2 regions of the Streptomyces sp. NPDC104106 genome follow, and region 1 is predicted to be linked to the other one. Evidence: riboswitches for the same ligand, from Rfam matches in the RefSeq annotation. Region 1 holds a riboswitch; the other holds the start of a gene.
What was found. Region 1 has a riboswitch for glycine ahead of gcvP (aminomethyl-transferring glycine dehydrogenase). Riboswitches for the same ligand answer to the same signal wherever they lie in the genome.

Region 1 (9,311 bases):
GCGCTGCAGCTCCGGGACGGTCAGCCGGGCGGGCCGGGCCAGGTCGCCGGTCAGGGCGAGTTGCGCGAGCGTCATCTGCGACCACCTCCCCGCTGGACGGTACCCGCCGGGACACGCCGTACAAACGCACATGCGAGCCACGCGTCAGAACTGCGCAGCTCATGCGATGAGACAGCAGACTTACGCCTGGCAGATGCGGCAGTATCATCGCCGCACGGCCGGTTCCCCGGCCGTGGCAGGGCGCGACACTTGTTCCGCAGAACGCGAGGAGTACATCCGTGATGACCCGTTCCGTGCGCCGGACCCGGCCGATGCTGCAGGTGGCCGGTGCGGGAGCCGCCGCCCTGCTGGCCCTCAGCGCCTGCTCCTCGTCGTCCGGCTCCTCCGGCTCGGCCACGTCCAAGGACACCTCGGCCGGATCCGGGTCGTCGTCCTCGACGAAGCTGTCCGGTGACGTGACCGTGTTCGCCGCCGCTTCCCTCAAGGAGAGCTTCACGGCCCTGGGCAAGGAGTTCGAGCAGCAGCATCCGGGCACCAAGGTCAGCTTCAACTTCGGCGGCAGCGACAGCCTCGCCGCGAGCATCACCAGCGGCGCCCCGGCGGACGTCTTCGCCGCAGCCAGCCCCAAGACCATGAAGATCGTGACGGACGGGAAGGACGCGGCCGGCACTCCCGCCACCTTCGTCCGCAACCAGCTGGAGATCGCCACCCTGCCGGGCAACCCGCACAAGGTGGCCTCGCTGAAGGACCTCACCCGGTCCGGCCTGAAGGTCGTGCTGTGCGACAGGACGGTGCCGTGCGGCGCCGCCGCGCAGAAGGCCCTGGACGCCGGCCATCTGAAGCTCACGCCGGTCTCCTACGAACAGGACGTCAAGAGCGCCCTCAACAAGGTGGAGCTGAAGGAGGCGGACGCGGCGGTCGTCTACCAGACCGATGTGCACGCCGCCGGTGGCGAGGTGCAGGGCGTGGAGTTCCCCGAGTCGTCCGAGGCGATCAACGACTACCCGATCGCCCTGCTGAAGAACGCGCCGAACGCCGAGGCGGCCAAGGCGTTCATCGCCCTCGTGCGCTCCACCGAAGGCCAGAAGGTGCTGGGCGAGGCCGGGTTCCTCAAGCCATGACCTCGCCTCTCCAGCCCGGCGTCGCGACCGGCCCCCGCACGGGCCGGCCGCGGCGTCGCCGCGCCGGCACGGGGGGCCGGCGCGGGGTGCCGTTGCCGCTGCTGCTGCCGGGTGTGGTGGCGCTGGCGTTCCTGCTGCTGCCGCTGCTCGCGCTGCTCGTCCGCGCGCCCTGGCGCACGCTGCCGGGCCAGCTGTCCAGCACGGGCGTCTGGCAGGCGCTCCAGCTGTCCCTGGTCAGCGCCACCGCCGCGACGGCCGTGAGCCTCGTCCTGGGCGTGCCGCTGGCCTGGCTGCTGGCCCGTACGGAGTTCCCGGGCCGGGGGTTCGTCCGCGCCCTGGTGACGCTCCCGCTCGTCCTTCCACCGGTGGTGGGCGGTGTCGCCCTGCTGCTGGCCCTCGGCCGCAACGGCGTCATCGGCCAGTGGCTGGACGCCTGGTTCGGCATCACGCTGCCGTTCACCACCACCGGCGTCGTGCTCGCGGAGGCGTTCGTCGCGATGCCGTTCCTGGTCATCAGCGTCGAGGGCACCCTGCGCGCGGCCGACCCGCGCTTCGAGGAGGCGGCCACCACGCTCGGCGCGTCGCGCTTCACCGCGTTCCGCCGGGTCACTTTGCCGCTGATCGCCCCCGGCATCGCCGCCGGCGCGGTCCTCGCCTGGGCCCGCGCGCTCGGCGAGTTCGGCGCGACGATCACCTTCGCGGGCAACTTCCCCGGCCGCACCCAGACCATGCCCCTCGCGGTCTACCTCGCGCTCCAGAACGACCCCGACGCGGCCATCTCCCTGAGCCTGGTCCTGCTCGCGGTGTCGATCGCGGTGCTGGCCGGCCTGCGCGACCGCTGGATGACACCCTCATGACAAACCCCCGTCCCACCACCCCGGACGCCACCACCCCCGGCCGCGCCCCGCACACCCCCACGCCGGCGCCCACGGACGGCTCCCGCCCTTCGCACCCGCCGGGGGAACCCGCGGCCGCCGACGGTGCCGCATCCCCGCAGGGGCCACCCACGCCCGGCGACGAAACCCGCACGGGTGGTGCGGCCGGGTGCCGCCAGCCGGGCGAAGGCCGGCGCCCCACCGCCCACCCGCACTCTCAGGACGGCCTCGACGCCCACCTCCTCGTCGACCGCACCGCGTTCCGCCTGGACGTCACCCTCACCGCCGCCCCCGGGGACGTCATCGCCCTGCTCGGCCCCAACGGCGCCGGCAAGACCACCGCCCTCCGCGCCCTCGCCGGTCTCCTGCCCCTCACCGGTGGCCACCTCCGGCTCGACGGCACCTCGCTGGAGCGCACCCCCCCGGAATCCCGCCCCGTCGGTGTCGTCTTCCAGGACTACCTGCTCTTCCCCCACCTGTCCGCCCTCGACAACGTCGCGTTCGGCCCGCGCTGCCACGGCGTCTCCAAGGCCGAGGCCCGTACCCAGGCGGCGGCCTGGCTGGAGCGCATGGGACTCGCCGGCCACGCCCACGCCAAACCCCGCCGGCTGTCCGGCGGCCAGGCCCAGCGGGTGGCCCTCGCCCGCGCGCTCGCCACCCGTCCCCGGCTGCTGCTCCTGGACGAGCCGCTGGCCGCCCTGGACGCCCGCACCCGCCTGGAGGTCCGGGCCCAGCTCCGCCGCCATCTCGCTCAGTTCGAGGCGGTCGCCGTCCTGGTCACCCACGACCCGCTGGACGCCATGGTGCTCGCGGACCGGCTCGTCGTCATCGAGGACGGCCGGGTCGTCCAGGAGGGCACCCCCGCCGACATCGCCCGCCACCCGCGCACGGACTACATCGCCCAGCTCGTCGGCCTCAACCTCTACCGCGGCCGGGCCGACGGGCACACCGTACGGCTCGACGCCGGGCCCTCGCTCACGACCACCGAGGAGCTGTCCGGGCCGGTCTTCGTGGCGTTCCCGCCCTCCGCGGTCACCCTGTTCCGGGACCGCCCGACCGGCGCGAGCGCCCGGAACCTGTGGCGCTGCGAGGTCGAGGGCCTGCAGACGCACGGCGACCAGATCCGCGCCGACCTCGTCGGCGACCTCCCGCTGGCGGCCGACCTCACCACGGTCGCCGCGGCCGACCTCGATCTGCACCCCGGCGCGGCCGTCTGGGCGACGGTCAAAGCGGCACAGACCCACGCGTACCCGGCCTGACCGAGTGGGCGCCCTACGGTGGGTGCCCATGACCCTGAGCATCCGCAACCAGCTGCCCGGCACCGTCACCGAGGTGAGCACCGGCGAGGCCATGGCCACCGTCCGGCTCCGGTTGGACAGCGGCCAGGACCTCATGGCCGCCATCACCCTGGAGGCCGCGCGGGACCTCGGCCTCGCCCCCGGCTCCGTCGTGCGCGCCCTGGTGAAGTCGACCGAGGTCTCCCTGGCCACCGGCTCCGTCAAGGGCCTGTCGATCCGCAACCGGCTCCCCGGCGCCGTCGTCGGCCTCACGCCCGGTGCCGTCATGGCCACCGTGAGGATCGCCGTCGACGGCGGCGAACTGACGGCGGCGATCACCAAGGACGCGGTCGAGGACCTCGGCCTCTTCGTGGGCTCGGACGTGGTCGCGCTCATCAAGGCGACGGAGGTGTCACTGGCGACCGCCTAGCGAACCGGCGATCCGCCGGAGACATGGCAGGGCCCCGCCCGGGGATGCGGACGGGGCCCTGAGATCACCGCTCCTTCGGTCCTCGTGGACGAGACCCGGCTCTCGTGGCGGCTCAGTCCTCGTACGCGTCCAGCGGCGGGCAGGAACACACCAGGTTGCGGTCGCCGAAGGCCTGGTCGATCCGGCGCACCGGCGGCCAGTACTTGTCCGCGGCCGAGACACCGGCCGGGAAGACGGCCTCCTCGCGGCTGTAGGCGTGCGCCCACTCACCGCCGAGCGCGGCGGCGGTGTGCGGGGCGCCCCGGAGCGGGTTGTCCTCGGCCGGCCACTCACCGGCGCCGACCTTGTCGATCTCCGCGCGGATGGCGATCATCGCGTCGCAGAACCGGTCCAGCTCGGTGAGGTCCTCGGACTCGGTCGGCTCGATCATCAGCGTGCCGGCCACCGGGAAGGACATGGTCGGCGCGTGGAAACCGTAGTCGATCAGCCGCTTGGCCACGTCGTCCACGCTCACGCCGGTGGCCTTGGTCAGCGGGCGCAGGTCGATGATGCACTCGTGCGCGACGAGGCCGCCGGGACCGGTGTAGAGCACCGGGTAGTGCGGCTCCAGGCGCTTGGCGATGTAGTTCGCGGACAGCACGGCCACCTGCGTGGCCCGCTTGAGGCCCTCGCCGCCCATCAGCCGGACGTACGCCCAGGAGATGGGCAGGATGCCCGCGGAACCCCAGGGAGCCGCCGAGATGGGACCCACGCCGGTCTCCGGCCCCGCCGCGGGCTGCAGCGGGTGGTTCGGCAGGTACGGCGCCAGGTGCGACCGTACGGCCACCGGGCCGACGCCGGGACCGCCGCCGCCGTGCGGGATGCAGAAGGTCTTGTGCAGGTTCAGGTGCGAGACGTCACCGCCGAAGTGGCCCGGCTTGGCGAGGCCGACCAGGGCGTTGAGGTTGGCGCCGTCCACGTACACCTGGCCGCCCGCCTCGTGCACCTGGGCGCAGATGTCGGCGACGTGCTCCTCGAAGACACCGTGTGTCGACGGGTAGGTGATCATCAGCACCGCCAGCTCGTCGCGGTACTGCTCGATCTTGGCGCGCAGGTCCGCGACGTCGATCTCACCGTCCTCGGCGGTCTTGACGACGACGACCTTCATGCCGGCCATCACGGCGCTGGCCGCGTTGGTGCCGTGCGCGGAGGACGGGATCAGGCAGACGGTGCGCTGGTCGTCGCCGTTGGCACGGTGGTAGCCGCGTACGGCGAGCAGACCGGCCAGCTCTCCCTGCGAACCGGCGTTGGGCTGGAGGGAGACCTTGTCGTAGCCCGTGACCTCGGCGAGCCGCTCCTCCAGCTCGCGGATGAGCGTGAGGTAGCCCTGCGCCTGCTCGGCCGGGGCGAAGGGGTGCAGCCCGCCGAACTCGGGCCAGGTGACCGGCTCCATCTCGGTGGTCGCGTTGAGCTTCATGGTGCAGGAGCCCAGCGGGATCATGCCGCGGTCGAGCGCGTAGTCGCGGTCGGAGAGCCGGCGCAGGTAGCGCAGCATGGCGGTCTCGGAGCGGTGCTGGTGGAAGACCGCGTGGGTCAGGTAGGCGTCGGTGCGCAGCAGCGCCTCGGGGAGGGCGTCCGCGGCGGCCGTGTCCAGCGCCTCGATGTCACCGGCGACGCCGAAGGCGGCGAGGACGGCACCGAGCCGCGCCCGGTCGGTCGTCTCGTCGCAGGCCGCGGAGACGTGGTCGGCGTCGACCAGGCGCAGGTTCACGCCGTTGTCGCGGGCGGCCGCGACGACCTCGGCGGCCTTGCCGGGCACGCGCGCGGTGACGGTGTCGAAGAAGGCGCCGTGGACGACCTCGACACCGCCGGCCCTCAGCCCCTCGGCGAGGACCGCGGCGTACCGGTGCGTCCGGCGCGCGATGGTCCTGAGTCCCTCCGGGCCGTGGTAGACGGCGTACATGCCGGCCATCACGGCGAGCAGCACCTGCGCGGTGCAGATGTTGCTGGTGGCCTTCTCACGGCGGATGTGCTGCTCACGGGTCTGCAGCGCGAGCCGGTAGGCCTTGTGGCCGTCGGCGTCGACGGAGACGCCCACGAGCCGGCCGGGCAGGCTGCGCGCGAACTTCTCGTGCACGGCCATGTAGCCGGCGTGCGGGCCGCCGAAGCCCATCGGCACGCCGAAACGCTGGGTGGTGCCGACGGCGATGTCCGCGCCCAGCTCGCCGGGCGAGGTGAGCAGGGTGAGCGCGAGCAGGTCGGCGGCGACGGTGACGAGGGCGCCGAGTCCGTGTGCCTGGTCGATGACCGGCTTGATGTCGCGTACGGCACCGGAGGCGCCCGGGTACTGGATCAGCACGCCGTTGATCTCGCGGGCGGCGATGTCGGCCGGGATGCCCGCGCTGAGGTCGGCGACGACGACCTCGACACCGGTCGGCTCGGCGCGGGTCTCGATGACGGCGATGGTCTGCGGCAGGGCGTCCGCGTCGACCAGGAACAGGCCCTTCTTGTTCCTGCCCATGCGCCGCGACAGCGCCATGGCCTCGGCGGCCGCGGTGCCCTCGTCGAGGAGGGAGGCACCGGAGGTGGGCAGTCCGGTCAGGTCGGCGACCATGGTCTGGAAGTTCAGCAGCGCCTCCAGGCGCCCCTGGGAGATCTCCGGCTGGTACGGCGTGTACGCCGTGTACCAGGCGGGGTTCTCCATGACGTTGCGCAGGATGACCGGGGGCGTGAACGTCCCGTAGTACCCCAGACCGATCATGGAACCGAGCACCTGGTTGCGGTCGGCCAGGGCGCGCAGCTCCGCGAGCACCTCCGCCTCGGTGCGGGCGCCCGGCAGGTCCAGGGAGTCGGCGTTCTTGATCACGTCGGGGACCGCGGCGGCGGTCAGCTCGTCCAGGGAGCCGTATCCGACCTGCGCGAGCATCTTGGCCCGCGCCTCGTGGTCGGGCCCGATGTGGCGCTGCTCGAAGGGAACGCCCGCTTCGAGGTCGGAGAGCGGGATGCGGTGGGCGGTCATTGCGGAGGCCTCCTGGTCTGACGCGACCTTCGAGGGGCACCACGGCGCGGGTACCCCGACGGCCTCCCCCTCTGTCATCTCGACCTGAGAGCTTCACCGGGCGCCCGAGGGACCCGGCTTTCACCGTCGGTGAGAGCGGAAGCCGTCGACACCCGCCCTGCTTTCCAGAGTGACCTCGCCCGTGCGGTACGTGAGCCTGAGAGATTCCGGGGAGGATTTGCTCCTTCGGCGCCTCCGAGGTGGTCGGAGGACTCTCCCGCGCGGGTTCAGCAGCCGACATCAGGTTACCAGCGAGGTCAACGCCTGAGCCCTCGAGTGGCCGCCTCCGTGAATGTGCTCTTTTGTAGTGCTTACGAATGAGTTGCGACCACGTGGAGGGAGAGCGACCGTGCAGACCGACATCGATCCGCGCAACCTGATCGGCCGCAAGGCGTTCGACCGCAACGGCACCAAGATCGGCACCGTCGACGAGGTGTACCTGGACGACGCGACCGGCGTACCCGAGTGGGCGGCCATACGCACCGGCCTGTTCTCCCGCGACGCCTTCGTGCCGCTGGAGCCGAGCGAACTCGTCGAGGGCACCCTCCACGTCCCCTTCGACCGCGCCCTCATCAAGGACGCCCCCGACTTCGGCGTGGGCCGCCACCTCTCCCCCGAGCAGGAACTCCAGCTCTACCACCACTACGGCCTCGACACCGCCCCGCCGCCGTCCCTCCCGGACCACGACTTCGGCAAGCTGGCGGGCACGGAGGAGAGCTGAGCAGGGTCCCCCCTCACACATCGGCGGGATGGCCGTGCGGTGCCCCGCCCGGCCGGCCGGGTCCGGCGGGCGGGCGAGCGGGATCCGGCACCAACGGCAACGGATCCGACGGCTCCAGCGCGGGGTCGCCCACCAGGAACGTCCGCACCCTGCCCGGAGGGGACTGCGGCGTCTCGAACCGCACCGTCACCCTCCCCAGGCCGCTGCCCTGCACCCACCCGGGCCCGTACTCGGCGTGCCGCACGTCCTGCCCGGCCCGCCACTGCCGTTCAGGGGGCTCGGGGCGCCGCTCGACAGCCGGGACGACCGCGCCCTGCGGCTCGTCAGCCGAAGCCGCGGGGACGGGCATGGCCTGTGCGAACAGGTCCTCCTGTGTGTAGTCGGCGAGGCCGGACACGCCCACACCGAGCAGCCGTACCCCGCCCGTGGTGTCCACGGAGTCCAGCAGCCGCGCCGCGGCCTCCCGGACGACCGCCGGGTCGTCCGTGGGCCCCCTGAGCGTCTCGGAGCGGGTCAGCGTCGAGAAGTCGTACCTGCGCACCTTGAGCACGATGGTCCGCCCGGACAGCCGGGCATCGCGCAGGCGCCGCACGCACCGGTCGGCGAGCCGCTGCACCTCCAGTCCGATCCGCGGCCGGTCGTGGATGTCCACGTCGTAGGTGTCCTCGACCGACACCGACTTCGCCTCGCGCTCGGCCACCACGGGACGGTCGTCATGGGCCAGCGCCATGGCGTACAGCGCGTGCCCGTGCGCCTTGCCGAGCAGCCGTATCAGCTCGTCCTCGCCCGCCTCGGCCAGCTCCTCGACCGTGGTGATCCCGGCTCTGCGCAGATGATCGCCGGTCGCGGGGCCCACGCCGGGCAGCGTCCGCACGGGCATCGGCCCCAGCAGCGCCCGCTCGGTCCCCGGCTCGATGAGCACCAGCCCGTCGGGCTTGGCCTGCTCGGAGGCGATCTTCGCGAGCATCTTGGACGCCGCGAGCCCCACCGACCCGGTGAGCCCGGTGACCGCCCGGATGTCCGAGCGCAGCCTGGCCCCGGCCAGCCGGGCCGACTCCTCGTCCCAGGCCGTCCCACCGGCGTCCAGGTCCACGAACGCCTCGTCCAGGCTCAGCGGCTCCACCAGCGGCGACAGCTCCCGCAGCAGAGCCATCACCTGCTCGCTGATCGACCGGTACACCCCGAAGCGCGGGACCAGATACGCGGCGTTGGGCGCCAGCCGGCGGGCCTGGGCCATGGGCATCGCCGAGTGCACCCCGAAGACCCGTGCCTCGTATGACGCGGTGGCCACCACACCGCGCGGACCGAGCCCGCCCACCACGACCGCCTTCCCGCGCAGGCTCGGCTTGGCTGCCTGCTCCACCGAGGCGTAGAAGGCATCCATGTCGAGATGCAGGATGGTCGGCGCGTGTCTCACACCACCGATGCTGCACCACGGCACTGACAATGCCGTGGCGCGGGACACCGGGCGCGGGATACGGCGGTCAGACCGCCCGGTTGCGGCGGCGGGCCAGCTCGTCCGCGGGGTTGTGCCCGACGAGGGTCTCGCCGGTGTCGATGCGCTCACCGTGCAGCTGGGAGAGCGCGCTTTCCACATCCCGCCACACCACGCCGACGGCGATCCCGAAGATGCCCTGACCGCCCTGGAGCAGGGCGTGGACCTCGTCCGGGGAGGTGCACTCGTACACCGTGGCGCCGTCGCTCATGAGGGTCATCCGCTCCAGGTCGCGGAAACCGCGTTCCCTCAGGTGCTGGACGGCCGTGCGGATGTTCTGCAGCGACACCCCGGTGTCCAGGAACCGCTTCACGATCTTCAGGACGACCACGTCCCGGAAGCTGTACAGCCGCTG
Region 2 (9,311 bases), on a different contig from region 1:
GAGTCCAGCGTCGAGTACCGCGAGCCCAGCAGGTCGGACGGCTTGTAGACGCTGCCGCCCAGCTTCTGGTCGATCAGGGTGTCGAACGCGTCCGGACCGAGCCCGGCGTCGTTGTTGAACCCCGCCTTCATCTCGATCTTGAAGGTGTTCGGCGGGTGGTCGGGGTGGAGCTGGTTCCAGGCCGCGATGTTGTCGAGGCAGCTGCCGAAGTCCTGGTTGCGGTTCTTGCTGTACAGCTCGGCCGGGGTCTTCGCGTCCTCGCAGTTGTTGTCGTCGCCGAGCGGGTTGCTGTGACTGACCCGCCAGCGCTTGCTCACGCTGGGGGGATTTCCGTGATGGAACCGTTGATGGGTGTGGCGTTGTCGGCCGTCGGCACGGTCGCCTCCGGTGCCCTCTCCGGAGCGGGCGGCGAGGCGGGCCGGCGCATCTCCGAGCGGCTGTACGACCTGCTGAGCCGGGGCCGCTGCGGGCAGGACCCGGGGGCGGCGACAGCCGGTCCGGGCGGGCCGACCCTCCCCGTCACCGAGTCCGAGCAGACGGCGGCTGCCCGGCAGTTGCTCGAACTCGCCCGCAGATCGCCGGAGTTCGCCCGCGAGGCGACGGAATGGGTCCGGGAGGCCGCCTGGCTGTCACCGCGCACCGTGCCCGCCGTGGCACACGGCGCCTCGCGTCCGCAGATGCTGCCGCCGGTGACGGCGGCCTTCACCGACCGCACCGAGGTGCTCGCCTGGCTCACGGACCTGCTGGACGAGGAGGACCGCCCACCGGGCGCGCCCGCCGTCGCCGTCCTCACCGGGCCCGGCGGCATCGGCAAGACCGCCGCCGCCGTGCACTGCGCGAACGAACTGCGGGCGCGGTTTCCCGAGGGGGTGCTGTTCGCCGACCTCGCCGGCGCCTCGCCCGGTTCCGCCGGCTGCCGGGCGGCGGCGACGGCTACAACGCGGGCCGCGTCTACATGAGCCTGGGAGACGCGCACCTGGCGGCCGGGGACGCGGAGCAGGCGCGCGTGTGCCTGGACGAGGCGGTCACGGTGATGTCAGCGGCGGGCGCGGGGCTGCAACTGGCCGACGCCGTCGAGGCGCGGGCCCGCTGCCACCGCCTGGCGGGCCGCCGGGCGCAGGAGGTGGCGGACCTGCGCACCGCCGCCGCCCAGTACGAGGCGAACGGGGACCGGCTCGGCCTCGCCCGCGTGCGGGCCCGCCTGGCCGAGCCGGCCGACTGACCCCTGATTCCGGTCTGGCTCCCGGCCTGGCGCTCACCGGCCGGCCGGTGAGCGGCTCGGCACGGGTCCGGGGCGGGCGGCCCGACGCCGCTCGGCTCGGCTCACGTGGTCCCGGACCGGCTCCCCCGCGGTGCCCGGGAGCCGTTCAGCGATGGCCCGCGGAAAGCGGTTCGACGGTGACGCGGTGCGCCGCGGCGCCGGTGCGCACGGTGAGCACGGGCACCGCCGCGGCCAGGTCCCGGCCGCCCGCGAGCCAGGCGTGCAGCGCGGAGGCGTAGGCGGCGGGATCGCACAGGTCGGCCCGCCCGTCGGGGTCCGCGGCGGCGGACAGCCGCACGAGGTCCCCCTCGCGGGTGCGCACCACACAGCGGTCCGGCCCGTCCACATAGGCGGCCAGCCCGCGGGTGACGCTGAAGCGTCTCCGCCGTCCAGGCGGCCGGCGGCCCGAGCCGTGGGTCGTCCCCGGCCGCGTACCGCACGACGACGTCGGCAAGGTCCAGCCGGCGGTCTCCCGCGTCTCCTCGTCCACCGGCGTGTGCGCCGAGTCGACCCACGCCGGGAGGTCCGACGGGTCGGCTCCGGCCCCGGCCACGGCGTGCCGGACGACGGCGACCTCCGGCGGGTCCGTGCCGGGAGCGCCGGCGAACACGCGGACCGGGGCGGTGCGCCGGGCGGGCAGGTACGGCGGCAGCGGCAGCGGGTCGAGCAGCGCGGGGTGCCCGTCCGGCTCGGGCAGGTCCATGAGGCCGTAGAACAGACGGCGCAGGAGGGCGGCCGACTCGCCCGGCGCGGAACTGGTCTGCTCCGCCAGCTCCTTGTACCGGCCGGGATCGTGGGCCGCGACAGCGCGCTCGATCTGGGCGCGCAGCCCGCCCCGGCGATCCAGCCGGGGCGCCGTACGGCCGAGGGCGGCGACGGGGGAGAGCGGGTCGAGGTCCTGCTGGGCAAAGGCCCCGAGCAGGACGGGGACGCCGATGGACGCCGCGTAGTAGGTGACGCTGGAGTGGTCCCCGAGGACGCAGTCGGCGGCGATCAGGGCCTGGCGCCAGCCGTCGAGGGGGTCGATCGTGTCGAGGCCGGCCCGCCGGGCGCCGTCCAGCCAGGCCCGGACCTGTCCGGGGCCGTGGCCGTACCAGATGTTCGGGTGCAGGACCGCGACGGTCCGGTACTCGTCGGCGGGCAGCTCCGCCGTCAGACGGGACAGCAGCCAGGGCAGCAGATCGTCCGCCGCCGGCTCCGCGGTGCCGCCGAAGAGGGAGCGGGAGGCCCAGGTGGAGCTGACGACGATCAGCCGCTGGCCGGGGCCCACGCCCAACGCCCGGCGGTAGCGGGCGCGTTGGGGGAGGGCGGCGAGGATGCGGTCGTAGCACGGATCACCGGCGAGCGCTGCCGTGGGCGCCGCCTGCGGACAGGCCGAGCGCAGCCGCTCCAGTTGCTCGGGGTGGGAGAGGACGGTGGCGTCGGCGAGGGGCCGTCCGTCGTGGAGGAGCCAGTCGGGCGCCGGGCCGAAGACCGGTGTTGTCCGGTGTTGTCCGGTGTTGTCCGGTGTTGCCAGCCTCTTATTGTAGCCGACGCCGTGTGACAGAACGGCCAACTTGCCCTGGACGGCGGCCAGTTCGCCGCCGTAGCTGGCCGACACGGCAAGGTCGAAGGGCGTCTGTCTTGCCTGCTCCCAGGGCAGGACCGGCAGGCCCGCGCGGGCCAGCAGCCCGGGCACTCCGGCCAGGAACGGGGAGGAGCCGGTGCAGGCGGCGACCATCTGCACGCGCAGGTCGCCGGAGAGCAGCGGGAGGACGTCCAGCAGCCGTCGCCGAGGTCACGTTGTGCACGACGAACAGGACACGGCGGCAGCCGGCCCGGGTGACCCACCGCTCCGCGTCCGCGCCCACCGGCACGCGCACACGCGCCGCCCCGCCCGTCACCACCGCGCCCGCCGGCACCCCACCCGTCACGGGGTTCACCTCAGCACTCGATGATGTTCACCGCAAGGCCGCCCCGGGCCGTCTCCTTGTACTTGACGGACATGTCGGCGCCGGTGTCCTTCATGGTCTTGATGACCTTGTCCAGGGACACCTTGTGGGAGCCGTCGCCGCGCATCGCCATCTTGGCGGCCGTGACCGCCTTCACCGCGGCCATGCCGTTGCGCTCGATGCACGGGATCTGGACCAGGCCGCCGACCGGGTCGCAGGTCAGGCCCAGGTTGTGCTCCATGCCGATCTCGGCCGCGTTCTCGACCTGCTCGGGGCTGCCGCCGAGCACCTCCGCCAGCGCGCCCGCGGCCATCGAGCAGGCCGAGCCGACCTCGCCCTGGCAGCCGACCTCGGCGCCGGAGATGGAGGCGTTCTCCTTGAACAGCATGCCGATCGCGCCGGCTGCCAGCAGGAAGCGGACCACGCCGTCCTCGTCGGCGCCGGGCACGAAGTTGATGTAGTAGTGCAGGACTGCGGGGATGATGCCCGCCGCGCCGTTCGTCGGGGCGGTCACCACGCGTCCGCCGGCCGCGTTCTCCTCGTTCACCGCCATCGCGTAGAGCGTGATCCACTCCATCGCGTGCGCCAGCGGGTCGCCCTCGGCGCGCAGCTGGCGGGCGGAGACGGCCGCGCGGCGGCGGACCTTCAGACCGCCGGGCAGGATGCCCTCCCGGCTCATACCGCGCTGGACGCACTCGCGCATCACGCGCCAGATCTCCAGCAGGCCCGCCCGGATCTCCTCCTCCGTGCGCCAGGCCCGCTCGTTCTCCAGCATCAGCGAGGAGATCGACAGGCCCGTCTCGTTCGTCAGGCGCAGCAGCTCGTCGCCGGTGCGGAAGGGGTGCTTCAGGACCGTGTCGTCGAGCACGATGCGGTCCGCGCCCACCGCGTCCTCGTCCACGACGAAGCCGCCGCCGACCGAGTAGTACGTCTTCGTCAGCAGCTCGGCGCCCTCGGCGTCGTACGCCCGGATCGTCATGCCGTTGGCGTGGTAGGGCAGGGCCTTGCGGCGGTGCAGGACGAGGTCGTCGTCGAAGGAGAACGGGATCTCGTGCTCGCCCAGCAGCTTCAGCCGTCCCGCCGCCTTGATCGCGGCCACCCGGTCGTCGGCCGTCTCGACGTCCACCGTGCGCGGCGAGGCGCCCTCCAGGCCGAGCAGCACCGCCTTCGGGGTGCCGTGGCCGTGGCCGGTCGCGCCGAGGGAGCCGTACAGCTCGCAGCGCAGGGACGCCACCGGGCCGAGCAGGCCCTCGTTGCGCAGCCGGCGGGCGAACATGCGCGCCGCCCGCATCGGACCGACCGTGTGGGAGCTGGACGGGCCGATGCCGATCGAGAACAGGTCGAAGACCGAGATGGCCACGGTCACTCCTCAAGACAGCAGGAAAGGGGGTGGTGGGGCACCCTTTCCCAGGGTGCCCCACCGGGGGACTTACTTGTTCAGACCCGGGTACAGCGGGTGCTTGTCGGCGAGCGCCTCCACGCGCGCCTTGAGGGCCTGCGCGTCGTACGACGGCTTCAGTGCCTCGGCGATCACGTCCGCGACCTCGGCGAAGTCCTCGGCCGTGAAGCCGCGGGTGGCGAGGGCGGGGGTGCCGATGCGCAGGCCCGAGGTGACCATCGGAGGACGCGGGTCGTTCGGGACGGCGTTGCGGTTGACCGTGATGCCGACCTCGTGGAGCCGGTCCTCGGCCTGCCGGCCGTCCAGTTCCGAGGCGCGCAGATCGACCAGGACCAGGTGCACGTCCGTACCGCCGGACAGCACGTCCACCCCGGCCTGACGCACGTCCGCCGCCGTCAGGCGCTCGGCGAGGATGCGGGCACCCTCCACCGTACGGCGCTGGCGCTCCTTGAACTCCTCGCCCGCGGCCACCTTGAAGGAGACCGCCTTCGCCGCGATCACGTGCTCCAGGGGGCCGCCCTGGAAGCCCGGGAAGACGGAGGAGTTCAGCTTCTTCGCGAAGTCCTTCCTGGCGAGGATGATGCCGCCGCGCGGGCCGCCGAGGGTCTTGTGGGTCGTGGAGGTGACCACGTCCGCGTACTCGACCGGGTTCGGGTGCAGCCCGGCCGCGACCAGGCCGGCGAAGTGGGCCATGTCGACCCACAGGTACGCCTCGACCTCGTCGGCGATCCGGCGGAACTCGGCGAAGTCCAGCTGCCGCGGGTACGCCGACCAGCCGGCGATGATCACCTTCGGGCGGTGCTCCCTGGCGAGCTTCTCCAGCTCCGCCATGTCGACCAGACCGGTCTCCGGGTCGACGTGGTAGGCGACCACGTCGAACTGCTTGCCGGAGAAGTTCAGGCGCATGCCGTGGGTCAGGTGGCCGCCGTGCGCCAGGTCCAGACCGAGGATGGTGTCACCGGGCTGGGCGAGCGCGAACAGGGCCGCCTGGTTGGCGGAGGCGCCGGAGTGCGGCTGGACGTTGGCGTACTCGGCGCCGAACAGCTCCTTGACCCGGTCGATGGCGATCTGCTCGGCGACGTCGACGTGCTCGCAGCCGCCGTAGTAGCGCCGGCCGGGGTAGCCCTCGGCGTACTTGTTGGTCAGCACCGAGCCCTGCGCCTCCATCACCGCGAGCGGCGCGAAGTTCTCGGAGGCGATCATCTCCAGCGTGGACTGCTGGCGGCTCAGCTCGGCGTCGACCGCGGCGGCGATCTCCGGGTCCAGCTCGTGCAGGGACGTGTTCAGGACGGTCATGCGGATTACGACTCCTCGCCGCTGGTCTCGGCGGTGTACTCGTCGGCGGTGAGCAGGTCGGCCGGCTCCTCCGCGACGCGGACCTTGAACAGCCAGCCGCCCTCGAAGGGGGCGGAGTTCACCAGCGACGGGTCGTCGACGACGTCCTGGTTGGCCTCGGTGACCTCACCGCTGACCGGCGAGTACAGGTCGGAGACCGACTTGGTCGACTCCAGTTCGCCGCAGGTCTCGCCCGCGGTCACCGTGGAGCCGACCTCGGGGAGCTGGACGAAGACGACATCGCCGAGCGCGTTGGCCGCGTGTTCCGTGATGCCGACCGTCGAGACGCCGTCCGCGTCGGCGGCCGACAGCCACTCGTGCTCCTTGCTGTAGCGCAGCTGCTGGGGGTTGCTCATGGCCTGAATTCTCCTGTACGCGCGGGAGTGCTGATGAAGGGGGGAGGGCTGGATTCGCTGCTGAGCAGCGGAAATGTGCGCAGCGTCACGTCGCGTGGACGCCTCGCGCCCAGTCTTTTACCTCTGGCGCTTGTAGAACGGCAGCGCCACGACCCGGTACGGCTCGTGGCTGCCGCGGATGTCCACGCCGACGCCCTCGGTACCGGGTGCCGCGTGCGCCGCGTCGACGTAGGCCATGGCGATCGGCTTGCCCAGGGTGGGGGAGGGGGCGCCGGAGGTGACCTCGCCGATCACCGCGCCGCCGGCCACGACGGCGTACCCGGCGCGCGGGACGCGGCGGCCCTCGGCGACCAGCCCGACGAGGACCCGCGGCGGGTTCTGCTCCGCGCGCGCGGCGGCCTGGGCGAGCGCCTCGCGCCCGACGAAGTCGCCCTCCTTGTCGAACTTGACCACGCGGCCGAGTCCGGCGTCGAACGGGGTCAGCGAGGTGGTCAGCTCGTGCCCGTACAGCGGCATGCCCGCCTCCAGGCGCAGGGTGTCCCGGCAGGACAGCCCGCACGGCACCAGGCCGACGCCCTCGCCGGCCTCGGTCAGCGCCTGCCACAGCTCCACCGCGTGCTCCGGCTTCACGAACAGCTCGAAGCCGTCCTCGCCGGTGTAGCCGGTGCGGGCGATCAGGGCCGGGACGCCGGCGACGGTGCCGGGCAGGCCGGCGTAGTACTTCAGGCCGTCGAGGTCGGCGTCGGTGAGGGACTTCAGGATGCCGGGGGACTGAGGGCCCTGGACGGCGATCAACGCGTAGGCGTCCCGGTCGTCGCGGACCTCGGCGTCGAAGCCGGCCGCGCGCTCGGTGAGGGCGTCCAGCACCACCTGGGCGTTGGAGGCGTTGGCGACCACCATGTACTCGGTCTCGGCGAGCCGGTAGACGATCAGGTCGTCCAGGATGCCGCCGTCGGCCCGGCAGATCATCGTGTAGCGGGCGCGGCCGACGCCGACGGAGGCGATGTCGCCGACCAGGGCGTGGTTCAGGAAGGCGGCCGCCTCGGCGCCGGTCACGGTGATCTCGCCCATGTGGGAGAGGTCGAACAGACCGGCGTTCGTGCGCACCGCGACATGCTCGTCGCGCTCGGAGCCGTAGCGCAGGGGCATGTCCCAGCCGGCGAAGTCGGTCATCGTCGCACCGAGCGAGCGATGCAGCGCGTCCAGCGCGGTACGGCGCAGCTCGGTGGGTTCGGTACTGCTCATCGGTCGGTCGTCTCCCAGGGCAACAGGGATGGGGCGAGGAACGTTCCTCCCCATCTGTCATCGGAACCTGAGAGGTTCGCCGGGACCGCCACGAGGACGATCACGGCTTGCACCTTGGGTGGAGCCGCTGTCCGGGAGCGGCCCGCTTTTCAGATGTGCCTCGCCCGCGCGGTAACGGTGCCTGAGAGATTCAAGGGAGGGACTTGCTCCTTCGGCGTCCCAGCGAAGGCTGCTGGGAACTCTCCCGCGCGGATTCAAGCGGCCGGTATGCAGTTGGCGGCCACATCATTGCACGGCGAGCGGGCTTTTGTAACCGACCTGTGGCAGGGAGCGGACCCCGCCGCCGACACCGTCCATTACCTTCTCTTTACTCGTAACGGGAATGACTGTTACCGAGTCGACAGGGGAGGGCGATCACGGTGAACAGGACCCCGGTGTACGCCACCGCCACCACCGGCATCGCGGTGCCGAGGCAGCGTCCCGCGCCGGCCCCGGTCGTCCGCGACCTGCGCGACCGGGCGGGCCGCGGCCCGCACGCCCTGCTCTTCGGCCCCGGCGGCCTGGTGGTGGTCACGGGCCTGCCCGGCAGCGGCAAAGTCCACCTTGACGGACCGCGCGGTCCCCGGCCGCCGCGTCGACTCCCAGGACACCCGCGACCGCTGGGAGGCGCGCATGCCCGCTTCCTGCCCTACGCGCTCTACCGCCCCCCTGGTCCGCCTCGCCCTCCCCCACGCTCGGCTGCGCTCGCGCGGGGGAACCCCCATCGCCGGGCTGCGCCGCGCCCTGCGCACCGGAGAGGGGGTCGTCGTGCACGCCTGCGGCACCCGGAGCTGGGCGCGCGGCCTGCTCGCCCGCGAGGCCCGCCGCCGTGGCGGCACCCTGCACCTGCTGCTGCTCGACGTCACCTACGCCGCCGCCCGCGCGGGCCAGCGCGAGCGCGGCCGGGGTGTCTCCCGCTACGCCTTCGCCCGGCACCGCCGTACGACCGCCCGCCTGCTCGCCGTGGTGGAGCGGGGCGAGCTGCCCGCCGGCGTCGGCAACCCTGCTGGACCGGCCCGCGGCGGACGCCCTGCGCCGGATCGTGTTCACAGGGTGAGGGGTTGTCGCAGGCACCCGCTAGCCTTCATGGTCACAGCAGTGGTTCCCAGCAGGCGGTAGGCAGATGGACTTCCCGGCGGACATTCCCGCGGACTTCCCGGCACAGACGCACCCCCACCCGCACGGCGGCTGGCCCGGCAACGAGCTGGAGGAGGTGCTCGCGGCCTCCCTCGGCGTACCCGCCGCGGCCGGCCGGATCATCGAGGTCCTGGGCCGCAGCTTCCTGTGGATCCCGCTGCCCCAAGGCGGCGGCCCCGGCAGCGGCCCGCTCGACCTGCCCACGCTGGAGATCGACGGCCAGGCCTACGTCCCCGTCTTCAGCTCCGAGGAGCAGCTGCGCATGGCGGCCGGCCCCCACATGGCGTACACCATCGCCCCCGCCGTCGAGTTCGCGCGCGGCCTGCCCCCGCAGGTCGGCCTCGCGGTGAACGCGGACGCGCTGGTCGGCATCCCGCTCCCGCCCGCCGCCGTGGCCGAGCTGTGCCGCGCCGGCCGCACCCCCCTCGACGGCCCGAACACCGGCGGCCGGGTCCGCCTCTTCGAGCCCGACTGGCAGGACGACCCGGTCGACTTCCTCTCCGCCGCGTCCGCCGAGTTCGCCGGGACCGGCGTGGTCCTCACCGCCCGCCGCTGCCTGGCCGCCGTCGAGACGGACGACCCGGTCATGTTCGTCGGCGTCGAACTCT

Region 2: linked by a shared signal. The riboswitch ahead of gcvT (glycine cleavage system aminomethyltransferase GcvT) and the one ahead of gcvP (aminomethyl-transferring glycine dehydrogenase) in region 1 are both predicted to bind glycine.

The regions. Positions count from the first base shown of each region.
Region 1 is NZ_JBVJMF010000015.1:207,567-216,877, forward strand. It holds gene ACZ60X_RS30920 (molybdopterin-dependent oxidoreductase) at 1-75, opposite strand, end outside; gene modA (molybdate ABC transporter substrate-binding protein) at 282-1,121, shown strand; gene modB (molybdate ABC transporter permease subunit) at 1,118-1,978, shown strand; gene ACZ60X_RS30935 (ABC transporter ATP-binding protein) at 1,975-3,255, shown strand; gene ACZ60X_RS30940 (TOBE domain-containing protein) at 3,284-3,703, shown strand; gene gcvP (aminomethyl-transferring glycine dehydrogenase) at 3,816-6,701, opposite strand; glycine riboswitch at 6,763-6,875, opposite strand; glycine riboswitch at 6,876-6,970, opposite strand; gene ACZ60X_RS30950 (PRC-barrel domain-containing protein) at 7,090-7,461, shown strand; partial or broken gene ACZ60X_RS30955 (DNA polymerase IV) at 7,383-8,878, opposite strand; gene ACZ60X_RS30960 (MerR family transcriptional regulator) at 8,946-9,311, opposite strand, start outside.
Region 2 is NZ_JBVJMF010000008.1:326,778-336,088, reverse strand. It holds partial or broken gene ACZ60X_RS21530 (hypothetical protein) at 1-317, opposite strand, end outside; gene ACZ60X_RS21525 (hypothetical protein) at 336-959, shown strand; gene ACZ60X_RS21520 (hypothetical protein) at 956-1,222, shown strand; gene ACZ60X_RS21515 (hypothetical protein) at 1,368-2,987, opposite strand; gene ACZ60X_RS21510 (L-serine ammonia-lyase) at 3,185-4,552, opposite strand; gene glyA (serine hydroxymethyltransferase) at 4,622-5,887, opposite strand; gene gcvH (glycine cleavage system protein GcvH) at 5,893-6,282, opposite strand; gene gcvT (glycine cleavage system aminomethyltransferase GcvT) at 6,400-7,527, opposite strand; glycine riboswitch at 7,572-7,686, opposite strand; glycine riboswitch at 7,687-7,784, opposite strand; partial or broken gene ACZ60X_RS21490 (AAA family ATPase) at 7,947-8,623, shown strand; gene ACZ60X_RS21485 (enhanced serine sensitivity protein SseB) at 8,690-9,311, shown strand, end outside.